DNA from 4 places in the Thermoanaerobacterium thermosaccharolyticum DSM 571 genome. Region 1 is predicted to be linked to each of the others. Evidence: riboswitches for the same ligand, from Rfam matches in the RefSeq annotation. Region 1 holds a riboswitch; each other region holds the start of a gene.
The links. Region 1 has a riboswitch for S-adenosylmethionine ahead of TTHE_RS14465 (homoserine dehydrogenase). Riboswitches for the same ligand answer to the same signal wherever they lie in the genome.
Positions count from the first base shown of each region.

Region 1 (4,219 bases):
ATATCACCTGATATAGACAGCATTTTAGATAGGATTAAGAAACTTGAAAATAGATTGAATAACGTTAAAGTAGCATTTAATGGGGAAAATGATGCTGGTATTATATCTAAAAAAGATGTGGTAAAATCCGAAAAGGGTGTTCAAAATGATAAAGTTGCTGCAGATGAAATAAAAAAAGAGCACATAGAAATTACTGAAAGTGCAGATAAAAGCGGTAAAATCGATGCAAATGAAGTCTTTAATAAAGCACTGAATATAATAAAAAAAGATAGGCCGATGATTTTTTCTTTTTTGAGCTTAGGCAAACCGTATTTGAAAGACGGTAATTTTATGATAGAATATCCAAAGGAGCATGAATTCTACAAAGATGAACTGAATAAAGTTGAAAATAAAGATTATATTAAAGATGTTATTAAGAAATTGACTGGAATAGATTATATAGTGAACGTGGTAGTCAAAAAAAATGAAAATGACGAGTTGATTGAAGCAGTAAAAAAATATTTTGGCGATGTAGAAATTATAGATTAATTTATCACTACCCAGCCAAAATCAGCATATAAATAGGAAGAGAGTAGTAAAATATTAATAGGAGGTATTGTGGATGGCAAAAGGAGGATTTCCTGGCGGTTTTAACATGAATAACATGATAAAACAAGCACAGCAGATGCAAGAGCAAATGAAGAAAATGCAGGAAGAGCTTGAAAACAAGACGGTTGAAGAGTCTGCAGGCGGTGGAGCTGTAAAAGTGGTAGCTAATGGAAGAAAAGAGTTGATCAGTATAAAGATTGATCCTGCCGTTGTTGATAAGGACGATGTGGAGATGCTGGAAGACCTAGTCTTAGCAGCAGTAAATCAGGCTTTAAGAAGTGCTGAACGCATGATTGCAGAGGAAATGGGAAAAATTACAGGAGGTTTTAATATACCAGGCTTATTTTGAGGTGAATTAATTGATGAATGTTTATTCGAGGTCATTGTCAAGGCTGATAGATGAATTATCAAGACTTCCAGGTATTGGACGAAAAACAGCACAGAGACTTGCATTTTACATCTTGGATATGCCGAAAGATGACGTTATTAATTTATCTAATGCTATATTGGAGGCAAAAAACAATTTGAAATACTGCAACAAGTGTTATAATTTCACTGATAGCGATTTATGCAATATCTGTAGCGATGAAACCAGAGATTCATCTACTATTTGTGTGGTATCTGATCCGAAAGATGTAGTAGCTATGGAGAAAACAAGGGAGTATCGTGGTTTATACCATGTGCTGCATGGTGTAATATCACCCATGGACGGTATAGGACCAGAAGATATAAAGATAAAAGAATTGCTAGAAAGGATTAATAATAACGACATAAAGGAGATTATATTAGCGACAAATCCCGATATAGAAGGCGAAGCGACTGCTATGTACATTGCAAAACTTATAAAACCTTTTGGCATAAAAGTGACGAGGATAGCACATGGTGTACCTGTTGGTGGTGACCTCGAATATACTGATTCTGTTACTTTATCGAGGGCATTGGAAGGTAGAAGGGAAATGTAAATTTCTTGTAATTATTGTTAAACAAAAATAAATTCGTATCAAAGTAAAAAAAGTTGTGTCAAAGAAAATAAAGTTGTATCATAGAATCATGGTCAGAGGGAAAGAAAAGGCTCCTTCAAGCCATGATTTTTTGTTCAGAATCAAGGAAATAATAATTAAGGAATATTGCTGAACGCTTTTTTAATCAACTTACAAGGAGAATTTTAAAATACAAAGTACCAGAATTAAAAGAATGCTTGACTATAATAGTATAAAGTGATAATATATTCATTAATAAATTTAAAAGAGAATATTGAAAGCCTCTTATCAAGAGTGGTGGAGGGACTGGCCCGATGAAACCCGGCAACCGGCATTTATATGCGTTTGGTGCCAAATCCTGCAGGAAAAAACCTGAGAGATGAGAGGAGCGGCGTATTTTGGCCCTCTTCTCATTGAAGAGGGCCAAAAATTTTTAGGAGGTATGTCACATGGAATTTAAGATTGGTTTGTTGGGGTTTGGAACAGTAGGGAGCGGAGTCTATAAAATAGTTACATCAAGAAAACAGCATATAAAACAAAAAACGGGATTTTATCCTGAAATAAAAAAAATACTTGTGAAGCATCCTGATAAACCGAGAAATGTTAATGGTATAGATGAAATACTAACAACTGATGCTAACGAAATCTTGTGTGATAGCGAAATAAGTGCAATAATTGAAGTAATGGGAGGAATTGATCCTGCTTACGATTACGTGAAAAAGGCGTTAATTTCTAAGAAGCATGTTATTACTGCAAACAAAGAATTAATAGCAAAATATGGAGACGAGCTAAGAAAAATGGCAGAGGAAAACGGCGTATTTTTAAAATTTGAGGCAAGTGTTGCTGGAGCAATACCTGTTATACATCAGATTGAAAGACTCAAAATAACCGATGAAATAAATTTTGTTGGAGGAATAATAAACGGTACGACAAACTACATATTGACACAGATAATAGAAAAGGGAATGAAATATGATGAGGCACTTGCAGCCGCTCAAAAGCGAGGGTATGCGGAAAAGCAATCCGGATTACGATATAAAAGGATTCGATGCTCTGTATAAGCTTGTGATTCTCATAAAAAAAGCATTTGATGTTGATGTTTCTGTTAATTCAATAATGAGATATGGTATAAATGAAATAAAGTATGACGATATATATATTATGCTGGAAAATGGGGATATAAAATTAAACCATTTGCATGGGCTAAATACGAGAAGGGAAATGTCTATGCGAGTGTAGAGCCTATACTAATAGAAGCTAACAATATTTTAGCAAGTGTTGGTAATGTAAACAATGCTGTTATACTGAGAGGAGATCATTTTAAAGAATTTATTTTTATTGGAAAAGGTGCAGGACAAATGCCTACAGGGGATTCAGTTGTTGCAGATTTAATTGATATACTATTGAATTACGGCATTAAAGCAAATCATACGGCAAAACATATTTCAGCTTTTAACGGTAGTTTTACAGATGTATTTTATATAAGATTTAAACCATCTTACAAGTGCAATATAAAAAATATTTTAAAAATTTTTACTGATAATGGTGCTTCATTTAATGAGTCTGTTTATGATGGCAGTACTTATGCAGCAGTTTTCAAGCTTTTTGATAATGATATAAACAGGTTTATAGAAAGTTTAGAAAACAAAAAAATGTGTATAATAGAAAGTCTCTTCAAGGTGTTGTATAACGGAAATGAAGAGGATATTAGACATGTTAATACAATAGAAAGTGAAGTTATATAAAAAATTAGGCAAAATATAATGTATATCATTATGAAATATTTACTTTGAAAACAAATCTGTGATATAATTGTTGTTGTAAGGTGATGGAGCTCACCTTTAAATGCGTCGAAGCTGATGGCTCCTATTGGGTATACTAACTCAATAGGAGCTTATTTATTACTATCTTATGAAAATGGAGGGCAATTTTCATGGAATACATCTATATAGGAATTGGCGGTTTTTTCGGTGCGATTTTGAGATATATAGTTTCGAGCTATTATCAAAGTATATTGCATACTGTATTTCCGATTGAGACTTTCTTTATAAATATTTTTGGATCATTTTTATTAAGCTATATATCGAATTTGACACTTGAAGAATTTAAGGTTAATTTTAATATTAGATTGGCAATTACGACTGGGTTCATCGGTGCCTTTACTACATTTTCAACATTCACTAAAGAAACCATGGATTTATTAAGAAATGGAAGAATTGCAGTAGCTTTGATATATGTATTGCTGTCGATATTGGTTGGATTTATCATGTCATTTATAGGGTTTGAATTGGGAGATAAAACAGCAAAAATATTACAAGGACGTGAAGAAAATTGATGTCAAATATTTTGTTAGTAGGTCTTGGAGGAGTTTTCGGTGCAATTTTAAGGTATGAGATATCTAGGCATATTAAGGAAAACAGAGAATTTATTGTGCCTATTGAAACATTTGTAATCAATGTATTAGGTGCATTTCTCTTGAATGTTTTGTCAAACCCTAAGATTGTACATTTTTTTGATAATGATGTTAGATTGTTTATTATGACAGGATTTATAGGAGCATTTACCACTTATTCTACCTTTTCACATGAAACAATATACCTTCTTCGCCAAAAGCACTATGTACACGCTTTTTTGTACTCTGCTTCCACCGT
Region 1 is NC_014410.1:54,733-58,951, forward strand. It holds gene dnaX (DNA polymerase III subunit gamma/tau) at 1-528, shown strand, start outside; gene TTHE_RS00270 (YbaB/EbfC family nucleoid-associated protein) at 602-937, shown strand; gene recR (recombination mediator RecR) at 951-1,550, shown strand; SAM riboswitch class I at 1,851-1,954, shown strand; gene TTHE_RS14465 (homoserine dehydrogenase) at 2,018-2,629, shown strand; gene TTHE_RS14470 (hypothetical protein) at 2,577-2,807, shown strand; partial or broken gene TTHE_RS14755 (homoserine dehydrogenase) at 2,753-2,902, shown strand; gene TTHE_RS14475 (hypothetical protein) at 2,927-3,313, shown strand; fluoride riboswitch at 3,384-3,444, shown strand; gene crcB (fluoride efflux transporter CrcB) at 3,502-3,903, shown strand; gene crcB (fluoride efflux transporter CrcB) at 3,903-4,219, shown strand, end outside.

Region 2 (4,219 bases), 810 kb from region 1:
CACTGCATCAAGGCCGTATGATGCTGCCATGGCAAGAAATGCAGTATTTATAAGTTGCCGCTCAGGCAAACCATAAGATATGTTGCTAAGTCCAATAATCGTGCTTACACCAAGTTCACTTTTTACAAGTTTAATTGCCTTTAAAGTTTCAATCGCCGCCGTCTGCTCCGATGACACCGTAAGAGCTATGCAATCAATTATAATATCTTCCTTTGGTATTCCATAGTCAAAGGCTGTTTTTACAATCTTTTCAGCATTTTTAAGCCTTTCCTCCGCATTTCTAGGAAGCCCTTCATCGCTTATTGTAAGTCCTATAACGTTAGTACCATACTTTTTAACAATGGGCAATACTTCTTGTAAGCTTTTTTCTTTTGCGCTTACAGAGTTTATAATCGGCTTTCCTCTTACTATTCTTACTGCATTTTCTATTGCTTTGACATTGCTGCTATCTATCTGCAACGGCAGATTGACAATATTTTGAATCTGCGAGACGACATAAGGCATTAGCTTCTCTTCATCTATTCCCGGCACTCCAATATTTATATCCAACATATCAGCGCCTAAATTTTCCTGTGAGCTCGCTTCATCAAACAGAATATTAAACTTACCCTCTTTTATAGCCGCACTTAGCCTTTTTTTACCTGTCGGATTTATCCTCTCACCTATTATACATATTGGGTTATTTTCACCTATGAAAACAGTTTTTGTATTTGATGAAACTGCTGTCACTTTCCTCATGGTCGATTTATGCTCAACATTATATACATCGTTCTTTAATAATTTAATGAACTCCGGTGTCGTGCCACAGCAGCCACCTACAATAGATGCGCCACACTCTAAAAGTTTTTTTGACTGATGTACAAATTGCTCCGGCGATACATTGTAGAACGTCTTGCCATCCTTTAAATGAGGCATCCCGGCATTTGGCTGCGCTAAAATAGGTATTCGAGCAACTTCCGACATCTTTTTTACTATATCAGCCATCATATCAGGCCCTGTAGAACAATTCACGCCAATAGCGTCAAGCCCCAACCCTTGAAGACTCACAACAGCTGTCACAGGATCTGTCCCCATCAATGTTCTTCCATCTTCTTGAAACGTCATAGTGCATATTACTTTTAAATTCGTATTTTCTTTCACTGCAAGAATAGCCGCCTTAGCTTCTAAAATATCTGACATAGTTTCTATTAGTGCTAAATCTGCACCTGCCTTTTCACCTTCTACAGCGACTTCAGAAAAGGCATTATATGCTTCATCAAATGTAAGTTTGCCGAAAGGCTCCATCAATTCTCCAATAGGTCCCATCGAAAGGGCAACCGCTTTATCTCCTGCAGCCTTCTTTGCTATCTTAACAGCACTTCTTACTATCAACGGTACATCGCCAGAAAGATTATAAGCTTTCAATTTTATCCTATTGGCACCAAAAGTATTTGTTTCAATCACATCAGCGCCAGCATCGATGTACGATTTATGAATTTCATATACGATATCCGGGTGTGTTATGTTATAGTACTCTGGGCACTCACCTGTTTTAAGCCCTTTCATTTGAAGCATCGTTCCCATTGCTCCATCAAACACAATTACACTATTCTTTAAGTTCTTTAAAATATCCAATGATTACATCTCCTTACAGTGATTACAAAACTTCTTTTTTAATATCTGTCTTTATATTTTTTACATTATTGATAATATCGACGACGATGTCCGTCCTCCCAAGCGGCATAATATGAACACCACTTACCAGATTTTTTATCTTATTTATAAACTCTACCGCAATTTTAAGTCCTTCGCCTTTTCCGTTGTTTTTTAATCTTTCAAGGATGTAATCAGGTATTTCAATGCCTGGTACCTTTGCATTTAAATTGACAGCCATTTTATAACTTTTAAGCGGCAGAACACCTACTAAGACAGGTATGCCGAACTTGCTTATTGCATCAAGGAATCTATATAATATTTTTTCATCATAAACCGGTTGTGTCTGTATAAATGATGCCCCATTTTCTATTTTTATCTTTAATTTTTCTATTGATTCTTTGCTTAAATCATTTGGATTTGCTGTAGTACCTATACAAAAGCTTGTCGATGACTCCAGCCTGTTTCCACTGTAGTCAAAACCGTTGTTTAACGATTTTGCAATCTTAATTAACCCTATAGAATCCACATCGTATACACCAGTTGCTTGAGGTACATCTCCACGTTTAGGATCATCACCCGTCAATGCAAGAATATTTCTTACTCCAAGAGCATACGCCCCTAAAAGCTCTGCCTGAAGACCTATAAGATTTCTATCCCTGCAAGTTAGATGGAATATAGTTTCAATATTCAGATGATTTTGTAGAAGATGTGCAAGCGCAATCGGACTCATCCTCATGTTTGCCATAGGACAGTCAGTTATATTTAAAGCATCCACTATTCCATACAATTTTCTTGCTTCTTCAATAGAATTTGAAATATCAGCTCCTTTTGGCGTTGACATCTCAACAGTAACAACAAATTCACGGTTATTGAGCTTTTGACATAAATTTTTTGAATTTAACAATATAACCCCTCCTGATAAAAATAAAAAAATCTCTTCGCCAAAAGAAGAGATAAATGTGCTCCCATCTTTCAGCGATACGCTGCTGGAATTGGCACCGTGATATCCGGTTGCCGAGCTTCATAGGGCCAGTCCCTCCGCTACTCTTGATAAGAGTTTATTATATTAATTTGTTAAATTATATAATACAATCCAGATGCTTAAATGTCAATGAAATATTTGTTGAATCATTAAAATTCCTTGGTGTTTTATGCTGCAATTAATCTTTTATTTTTTTAAAAATGTGAAAAGATATATATGAGGTGATTTTATGAGATACAGAAAAATAGTCGAACCTGTAGTTTCCATCACATCAGGACCTGATGAAATAGAAAACCTAAACAACGCATTAAATTTACTTCCACTTCAAAATTTAATAGATGCAGGCAATACAGTTGTGATTACACCTAATTTTGTCAAAAGCAAACCGCCACAAAGCGGTACAATAGTCGGTCCAAATACATTAAGGGCATTAATCAGGTATATAAAATCGAAAAATCCCGGAAGAATAGTAATTGCCGCCGGTTCTGGCGGTGATCCTACGCCAAAAGTCATGTCAGATAATGGCATTGATAAAGTCATATCAGAAGAGGGCGTCGAGTTTGTGGATTTAAATTATGGACCTTATGTAGAACTGTTGCTTGACGATTGCCTCGTTAAATCTACAAAAGTAAATGACCTTTATGAAAAGATGGATGTTTTGATTTCATTCACTCAAATGAAGATACACGAGGAAGCGACTGTGTCCCTTGGAATAAAAAACATAGCTTTAAGCTGGCCTCCTGCAGAAATACATGGATTTCCGAAAAAAAATCTAGGAATACATGATGACCTCCACAATTTCATAAGAGCAATGGCAGAAAAAATTTCTATAGACCTTACAATATTAAGCGCACAAGAAGCAATGATAGGCACAGGCCCATCTGAAGGAAAGCCTATCAATGCAAACATGATAATAGCAGGAACCGATCCTGTAGCAACTGACACGGTAGGTGCCAGAATGTTTGGATTCATGCCGCAGGGGGTAAACTATTTATTTCAATGCGCCAAAAGAGGTGTAGGAACAGGCGAATTAAAAAATGTCACAATTAAAGGAATACCATTACAACAGGCTGAATTAAATTTTTCAACTTTAGCGTATGGCTATGGCATTGCGCTGGATTCAAATGGAATCAAACAAATGGTACCTGGCAAATCATAAAAATGTTAAGTTGCACAAATAAAGGTTTTAATTATTAAATATATTATGAGATTCCACTGCAAAAGTCTTCTTTATCTATTATTAGATAAAACATTTTTAAATTTAGGCAAATTTTGGAATCGCATAAAACTAGTTAAAAATTAGTTTTGCAGTGGAATCATATGTATTATCTTAATATTGTATTTATATTTTTTTAATGACAGGTTTGTATTCTTTATTTATTACCTTTTTACTATAGTATTTAATGCCTATAAATGATATAGCCGTAAATAACAGTCCCGATATAGCTTCTATCATCTGGGAAAAATTATCTATTCCAAATATATGTGCTACAGCATAACCAGCAAACACACCTACAAAGAAAAATAAAAGCGGTATGCCATACATTATCATAGTAGCCTTTAACATTGAAGTTTCTCTAATTTCTAATAAAACATTATCAC
Region 2 is NC_014410.1:864,720-868,938, reverse strand. It holds gene TTHE_RS04235 (homocysteine S-methyltransferase family protein) at 1-1,614, opposite strand, end outside; gene TTHE_RS04230 (methylenetetrahydrofolate reductase) at 1,637-2,539, opposite strand; SAM riboswitch class I at 2,598-2,692, opposite strand; gene TTHE_RS04225 (DUF362 domain-containing protein) at 2,847-3,776, shown strand; gene TTHE_RS04220 (SoxR reducing system RseC family protein) at 3,960-4,219, opposite strand, start outside.
Region 2: linked by a shared signal. The riboswitch ahead of TTHE_RS04230 (methylenetetrahydrofolate reductase) and the one ahead of TTHE_RS14465 (homoserine dehydrogenase) in region 1 are both predicted to bind S-adenosylmethionine.

Region 3 (4,219 bases), 750 kb from region 1:
TGCACCGTCTTTTATTTCATCTTTCGATTTTATCTTTTTTGAATATGCTCCCATTGGTTCTACGTGTACTTTGACTAGTGGCACCAGTTTCATATTATTTTTCTTTTCGAAGTCTTCTAGATATGGAACGTGCTGAAAGAAATTGGCATCTATTTGTTTGTCGTTTAATGCAGTATTAGGAGTCACATAGTCAGTAAATTCTTTTATTTCGAGATCTACTCCTTCTTTTGCTAAAATTGGCTTTACTACATTAAGTATTTCTGCGTGAGGATTTGGGGATGCCCCTACAACTATTTTTGTCATTTTATTTGAATTAGTACCTGCATTTGAGTTGGTCTCATTAGTATTTGCCTTAGTGCATCCTACAAGGGCGAATGATAATGTTAATATTAATGTAATCAATAATATTATTTTTTTCATCTATACCATCCTTTCATCTTTTATCAACTTTTTTTGCCAGGTAGTTTCCTAATCTTTGTACGATTTCTACAAAGACGATTAAAACGATTATTGTTGCAATGAGTACATCTGTTTCAAATCTTTGATATCCATACCTTATAGCTAAATCTCCAAGACCACCCCCTCCAATAGCACCTGCCATAGCAGAATAGCCGAGAATATTTATGATTGTAAGTGTTATACCCAATATCAGTGAGGGCAGTGACTCTGGTATCATGACTTTAAATATTATCTGTGGGATTGTTGCACCAACAGATATTGATGCTTCTATGACACCCCAATCAACTTCTTTCAGCGATGACTCAATTACTCTGGCTACAAAAGGGGCAGCCGCAACTGACAGAGGTACTATTGCTGCTGTTGGTCCAATTGTAGTACCTACTATGAGCCTTGAAAGTGGGAAAATTGCAATTATAAGAATTATAAATGGTATTGATCTCATAATGTTAATGATGGTACCCAATATGTGGTTTAGTTTTATATTTTCGGATAAATGGCCTTTATCTGTTATTACCAGTATTATTCCTAGCGGTAGACCTATTATTACAGAAAAAAGGGTAGAGAAAAATACCATATACAGTGATTCCCACAAAGGCTGCTCCAAAAGCTGCCATAAGTTTATTAAGTATTGTATTGTGTTACTAGATGATACCATTTTTAAGCACCTCTATTCTAAGGCTGTTTTTTTCTAAAAATTTTATTGCATCTTTTATAGAACTTGGATCTCCATTAATCTTTATAAGGAGATTTCCTATTTGGGAGTTCTGGACTCTTTCTATATTTCCAGAGATTATATTGACGTCAACGTCGAATTTTTTTATCATATGCGATATTACAGGCTCGTTGCTGCTGTTTCCAAAGAATGACAGACGCAATATTTCTTCATTTGGATTCTCGTCGTCTATGAGGATGTCTGGTGGAAGCTCTGCTATCATATCTTTTAAAAATCTTTTCGACGTCTCCGTAGAAGGATTGGAAAAAATGTCTATTACATTTCCTTCTTCGATGATAACGCCATTTTCCAAAACAGCGACTCTATCACATAAGTTTCTTATGACTGACATTTCATGTGTTATGACGACTATTGTGATACCGTATTGTTTGTTGATATTTCTCAGCAAGTTTAATATTGATTCTGTCGTCGTCGGGTCTAATGCAGATGTCGCTTCATCTGATAAAATTATATTGGGATTATTGGCAAGCGCCCTTGCTATGCCGACTCTTTGCTTCTGACCACCAGATAGTTGCGAAGGATATGCGTATTTCTTGTCTTCAAGTTCAACGACTTTAAGAAGCTCGTTTACTCGCTTTTTTATAACAGAATCTTTAGCTTTTGAGATTTTTAAAGGAAAAGCTATGTTTTCATACACTGTAGAGTTCATCAAAAGATTGAAATGCTGAAATATCATGCCAATCTTTTTTCTCATTTCACGAAGTTCTTTTGGGCTTAACTTTGTCATGTCAGTACCATTTATGGAGACACTTCCCGTTGTGGGCTTTTCAAGCATGTTTATGCACCTTATTAATGATGATTTGCCAGCGCCGCTTAAGCCCATTATGCCGTATATTTCACCATCATTTATTGTTAAATTTATGTCTTTGAGTGCAACTACATCTTTTCCATTTGTGCTGTATACTTTGCTTAAATTCTTAATTGTTATCAATGTATTTCACCTTCTTTATGAAAAGTTTGGAGAGTTAAAAAATGCAATAAAAAAAACCTCCCAATGAAAGAGGTTAGATCCTCTCTCATCTCTCAGCATTAAAGCCGCAGGAATTGGCACCATTGCACTTTCGTGCCGGTTGCCGGGTTTCATCGGGCCAGTCCCTCCACCTCTCTGGATAAGAGAATAATTTCATTTTTAAATTGTTAAAATGATTATATAGGATTAAAAATGAAAAGTCAAGCGAAATTTTCATACTCGTAGATATTAAATTTATGTCATTCTCATATTGACACAGTGCTTACAAGTTTATGTTGAATTATGAGAATAATCGCTTATAATATAAATGTAAGATAAGTTAACTTATTAATAATTTGTCATAGACGAAAGGACAAAATCTTATGAAAGAATTAAGTGGGCGCCAACTAGAGATTTTAAAAAAAGTTATGTCAAAAGAGATGTCCAGCTTAGACGATATCGTCGCTAATTATAAATTAAGCAAAAGAACAATTTATAGAGAGATAAATGCCATAAATGAATACATTAAAGATTACAACTTAAAGTTGAAAAACAATGAAGGTGTTTTGGCAGTAGAAGGTGCTGACAGCGATATAGAGAAATTTAATTTTGATGTTATAGGTTATCGTCCTAGTGTAGATGCTGAGAAAAGGCGAAAGTTAATTCTCTCAGAGCTACTACAAATGAAAGAGCCTGTTAAGCTGGAGTATTTTGCAAGAGAGTACAATGTCACAACTGCTACAATTAGCTATGACATAAAAGAAATAGATAAATGGCTAAGTAGGCAAAAAGTCACAATTGTGACTAAGCCAGGTGTTGGCATATATGTAAAAGGTGATGAAAGCAATATAAGAAAGGCTATAATAAATTTTCTCTATGACAATGTTGCGACGAAAGACTTAATGGAATTTTTAAATAGAGGGTACAATAATATAAACAGATTAAGTGAGGACATCAATGACAGGCTATTGCGACTTATTGATTATGACACAGTTTTGAAGATAGAGAAAGCTATACAAAGATTAGAGAAATCACTGGACTACGAGCTGGCTGAAAGCTCTTATATGGGGCTTACAGTTCACCTGGCATTGGCGTTAAAGAGAATAAAAGAAGGCGAAAAGATCAAAATAGGTAATGAAAGCCTTCTTGAACTTAAAAAATCAGATGAGTACAGATTTGCAGAAATGCTTGCTAAATATTTGGAAGAAGAATTTGATGTCTTTATTCCTGAAGATGAAATCGGTTATATAACAATTCATCTTCAAGGTGCCAGATATAGAGCAAACACGGAAGATGTAAATGACGAATTTGTAAATGAAGTTTTATACGATATGATAGACGTTGCTGAAAGAGTATTTGGCACAAGTTTTAGAGATGATTCAATGCTTTTAAGTGGTTTAAAGACTCATCTAAGACCTACGATTTTTAGACTAAGGATGGGCCTTGCAATAAGGAATCCACTTATAAACGATATAAAAGACAGGTATAGTGCACTGTTTGAAAGGTGTATATTAATTGCAAATGTATTGAAGAATAAGCTTGATGTTGATGTTCCAGATGATGAGATTGGCTATATTGCGATGCATTTTGGAGCAGCTATAGCAAGGAAAAATGACAAAACGAAAAGGCATAATATTCTAGTAGTATGTGCAAGTGGAATCGGCACATCCAGAATGCTTTTGTCAAAGCTTCAGATGTTTCCGCAGTTAAACATTGTAGATACCGTTTCAAGCCTTAGAGTAAAAGATTTTAAAGATAGATATGATATTGACTTAATTGTATCTACTATACCTCTTGATATAAAGGACAAAAAAACGGTAATTGTCAATCCATTACTTTTAGACGATGACGTCAAAAAGTTAAAAGATGCATTAAATACAGACTTCATAATGGATTTTTCCAGCAGAAAGGCAGAAGGCGATAAATATAAAGAGCTTCTGCACATAGCAGAATACGGTAAAAGAATTATTGAATTGTGCAGCTCTCTCAAATTTAAAGATGTCTTCGGCAAAAATTCAAAAGAGATTATTGATTCTCTTTTGGAGGATTTTGTGAATATTGACAGTATTGACAAAGAA
Region 3 is NC_014410.1:2,092,069-2,096,287, reverse strand. It holds gene TTHE_RS10475 (MetQ/NlpA family ABC transporter substrate-binding protein) at 1-420, opposite strand, end outside; gene TTHE_RS10470 (methionine ABC transporter permease) at 434-1,114, opposite strand; gene TTHE_RS10465 (methionine ABC transporter ATP-binding protein) at 1,101-2,123, opposite strand; SAM riboswitch class I at 2,206-2,308, opposite strand; gene TTHE_RS10460 (BglG family transcription antiterminator) at 2,525-4,219, shown strand, end outside.
Region 3: linked by a shared signal. The riboswitch ahead of TTHE_RS10465 (methionine ABC transporter ATP-binding protein) and the one ahead of TTHE_RS14465 (homoserine dehydrogenase) in region 1 are both predicted to bind S-adenosylmethionine.

Region 4 (4,219 bases), 680 kb from region 1:
CAATATTATGAATGTAAATGCTGAAACCAAGGACTTCGTATAATTCATCAATAATAGCAAATTGACCAAGACAGATCCTATAATCAATGATGTATGAGGTGTTTTAAATTTAGGATGTACTTGAGCAAAAATTTCAGGAAACAATCCGTCTTTTCCTGCTGCATACGCCACACGGGCTGTTGATAAAAGCCAACCTACTGTTGTTCCAAGTACACTTATAACAGAACCTATGATTATCACATTTGCGATGTTCTTTCCTAAAAACTGCTTAAGTATGTCAGCAATTGGCGAAGCACTTTTAGCAAGTTCGTTTTGAGGCATTGCACCCATTGCAGAAATATTTATTGCAAGGTACATAACTACGGCTATCAATATACCGAAAATCGTACTTAATTTTACGTTTCTTTCAGGGTTTTTGATTTCTTCAGCAGTTATCGACGCAGTCTCAAGTCCTACAAATGCCCACAATGTGGAAGTAGCGGCTGCTGACAGCGTACCAATGCCTTTATCTGCCGGAAATAATGGCAAGATGTTGCTGGTTTTGAAATGTATGGCTGAAACAGCTATAAAAAATAGAAATAAACAAATCTCAAAGACAGTTATAGCTGTTTGAGTCGAACCTGCCCTTTTTACACCTACTATATTGATGATTGTAAAAATCCATAGCACAGCACTTGCATATATAAAAGCTGCAAGGTGGCTTTTGGATAAAATTGGGAATAAAGCGCTTGAATAGCTTGCGACTGCGATGACGACAGCAGCATTTCCGATCCAAGAACCGTTCCAATAAAGCCATGCATTGATAAAACCTATAAAGTCACCAAAAGCCAATTTTGAGTACTCATATGGACCACCTGCTTTTGGGATCCTCGAACCAAGGTTTGCAAATGATAACGCAAGAAAGATTGACCCTAAGCCGGTAATAAGCCAGGCAAGTATTGTTGCGCCGGGACCGGACTTTGATGCTAATGTAGCTGGAAGCATAAATATGCCAGACCCCATCATGTTGCCTGTCACCAATGCTGTTGCAATAAATAAACCTATGTCTTTTTTGAGCTTTTGTGCTTTGTCCATGTATATGATTCCTTTCTATAAATTTTAAAATAGCATAATTAAATTAGCACAGAGAAGTAAAAAAGTCAATGAATAATTTTGCAGGATATATATAAAAATATGCAGGAATAGAAGATTATCGACATTTCTATCCCTGCACAAATATAATGTCTATTCAATGGAGTTTATGTCAAACGGCGTTTTTTGATATACGTAGTAATTTAACCAGTTTGAAAAAAGCAGGTTTGCATGGCTTCTCCACTTTACAATAGGCTCATTGTTTGGGTCATCTCCCGGGAAATAATATTTAGGAACTTTTATAGGGATGCCTTTTTTTAAGTCTCTTTCGTATTCAAATTTAAGTGTCAATGGATCGTATTCAGAATGACCTGTGACAAATATTTGCCTGCCATTTTTCGTGCTTATTATATATAACCCTGCTTCATCTGATTCAGCAAGTATTTCAAGATCATCAACTAATTGTATATCTTCCTTTCTTACTTCTGTGTATCTTGAATGTGGAGCGTAAAATACATCATCAAATCCCCTTAGTAAATCGACATTTTTTTTGGATACTTTATGTAAAAAAACGCCAAACATTTTTTCTTTTAATGGGTATTTAGGAATGTTGTAGTGGTAATAAAGGCCTGCTTGAGCACCCCAGCAGATATGAAATGTAGAGTACACATTGTGTTTGCTCCATTCCATTATTTTTTTAAGCTCCTGCCAGTAATCCACATCTTCAAAATTTAATGTTTCTACTGGTGCTCCTGTTATTATAAGGCCGTCAAATTTTTCATCTCTTATATCATCAAATGTCTTGTAAAATGTTTCTAAATATTCCGCTGCAGTATTTTTTGATTTGTGAGACGCAGTATAGAGAAATGTTAAATCTATCTGCAATGGATTATTGCTTAGCAATCTTAATAGCTGCGTCTCTGTGACGCTTTTTGTAGGCATTAAGTTTAGGATTGCGATTTTGAGAGGACGTATATCTTGATGAATTGCTCTTTCTTCAGCCATCACAAATATGTTTTCCTTTGCTAAAATATCAATTGCAGGCAGTCCGTCAGGAATTTTTATCGGCATTTTTGTACCTCCTTCAGCGTAAAATAAAAACGCCTCCTGAGAAGAGGCGTAAATATTCACATCTTCTCATCTCCCAAAGCTAAACGCTTTGCAGGAATTAGCACCATTTTCATAAAAATATGACGGTTGCCGGGTTTCATAGGGCCAGTCCCTCCACCACTCTTGATGAGTTTTGAATTTATAATATTAAATTGTTAAATTAATTATATATTCGTTAATTGTTAATGTCAATAACAAGTTAACTTGCTATTCATCTTTTGTACATCAATTTATTCTTTTGTCTGTGCAGTTACGTATATTTCTAGTGTCGTATTGATTACTATGTATTTCACTTTTAAAGATACTTTTTTATTCTCGATGGATAAAATGCGCCCTTCAAAGATATTAAAAATTAAATCAGGATTAATTTTTTCAACTTGCTTTCCATAAATATCTTTCAACTTTTCATTAATATATTTTTCAACTTCTATTCTGATTTTACTGTCACTATTAGAAACATAAGGTTTTATATCAGTTACTACTCTATAGGATTGATTCTTTAATGATTCATTCAATTTTTCTATTTTTTCATTTAGTGCTGCATTGTTTAATTTATATGCATCTCTTTCAAATGATATTTTTTCGATCACGATGCCATTTGCCACATTTACAATTGATCCCCCTATAATTACACCTATTAAAAAGACACTTACGAATGATGTGATTTTATTCATTTAAATTCACCTATTATGCACGTAATCAATTTAAACCCGGAATAAGAACCTAGAAAAGCACCAGAAAGGATTAGACCTTGTTTTGCTAGCTGCGTAAATTCGCCGCTTAACCCTATTTCAAGACCTCTTATTGTTGTGAAGGAACCTCCAAGCCCGACGAGTATAGCCCAAAGCCTTATGTCATTTAATATAGAATTGATTATCTTTATTGGAGACTCAAATATGAAAAGTGATGAAAGAGAGCCGAATATAGTGCCTCCAATAACAACACCAAGGGACGTAAAATATGGTATGAAAAAGACTCTGAATATTTTTATTAACATAAAACCACCTCATATATTTATATGCCTATAAAATTTAAAATATCTGATGTGCGGCTTTTATTTATTAAGCCTTGCAATTATAATTAAATATGAGGTGAAAAAGATGTATGATGTAATTATCATTGGCGGTGGACCTGCAGGATCTACCTTAGCCAGAAGATTATCAGCTCAAGGATATAAAGCTTTATTGATAGAAAAGTTTACTATGCCGAGATATAAAGCGTGTGGCGGCGGAATAACGCCAAGGTGCTATAAAATGTTAGATCTTGATATAAGTGATTATGTGGAGGATACCACATATAAGATTGCTTTTAAATTTCCAAACAATAAATCAGTAGTCCTAGAGACTGAAAAACCTATCATATATCAAGTGGATAGGACTAAATTTGATAAATACTTAATAGACAAGGCAGTTGAGAGCGGTTGTGATGTACATGATGGGGAAAAATTTTTAGACTTTTACAGAGATGGCAAGGAAGTCGTTGTGAAAACAGATAGAGGTCAGTATAAAACGAGGATATTAGTAGGTGCGGATGGAATAAACAGTACTGTTGCATATAAGGCAAATTTGTTAAATGGAGAAAAAGGTATTGCTCTTGAAGCAGAGGTATATGTTGATAAATGCGATATTGAAAAAGTGAGAGGTGAAGTTGTAGTAGATTTTAACGCAATAAAATACGGCTATGGCTGGGTATTTCCCAAAAAAGATAGATTGTCTATCGGCGTTGGAACTTTTTTAAGTAAAACATCAAAAATAAAGGAAAATCTTTCTAATATGATTGACGAAAATGTAGTTGGCAATGTAGAAGAATGCAAAATATACGGGCATCAACTGTCATTTCCGAATGGAAAAGATGGGACTTATAACAATGATAAAGTTATCTTAATTGGAGATGCTACAAGGCTTGCTGATCCATTTACAGGTGAAGGTATATATAATGCGATACTTACAGCAAACATATCATTTGACGTTATAGAAAAATATTTTAATGGTAAATGTGAACTTAGTGAATATACAGAACGATTAAGAAGAGAGGTTGT
Region 4 is NC_014410.1:730,807-735,025, forward strand. It holds gene TTHE_RS03575 (APC family permease) at 1-1,074, opposite strand, end outside; gene metA (homoserine O-acetyltransferase MetA) at 1,225-2,142, opposite strand; SAM riboswitch class I at 2,206-2,314, opposite strand; gene TTHE_RS03585 (sporulation membrane protein YtrI) at 2,412-2,855, opposite strand; gene TTHE_RS03590 (YtrH family sporulation protein) at 2,852-3,178, opposite strand; gene TTHE_RS03595 (NAD(P)/FAD-dependent oxidoreductase) at 3,282-4,219, shown strand, end outside.
Region 4: linked by a shared signal. The riboswitch ahead of metA (homoserine O-acetyltransferase MetA) and the one ahead of TTHE_RS14465 (homoserine dehydrogenase) in region 1 are both predicted to bind S-adenosylmethionine.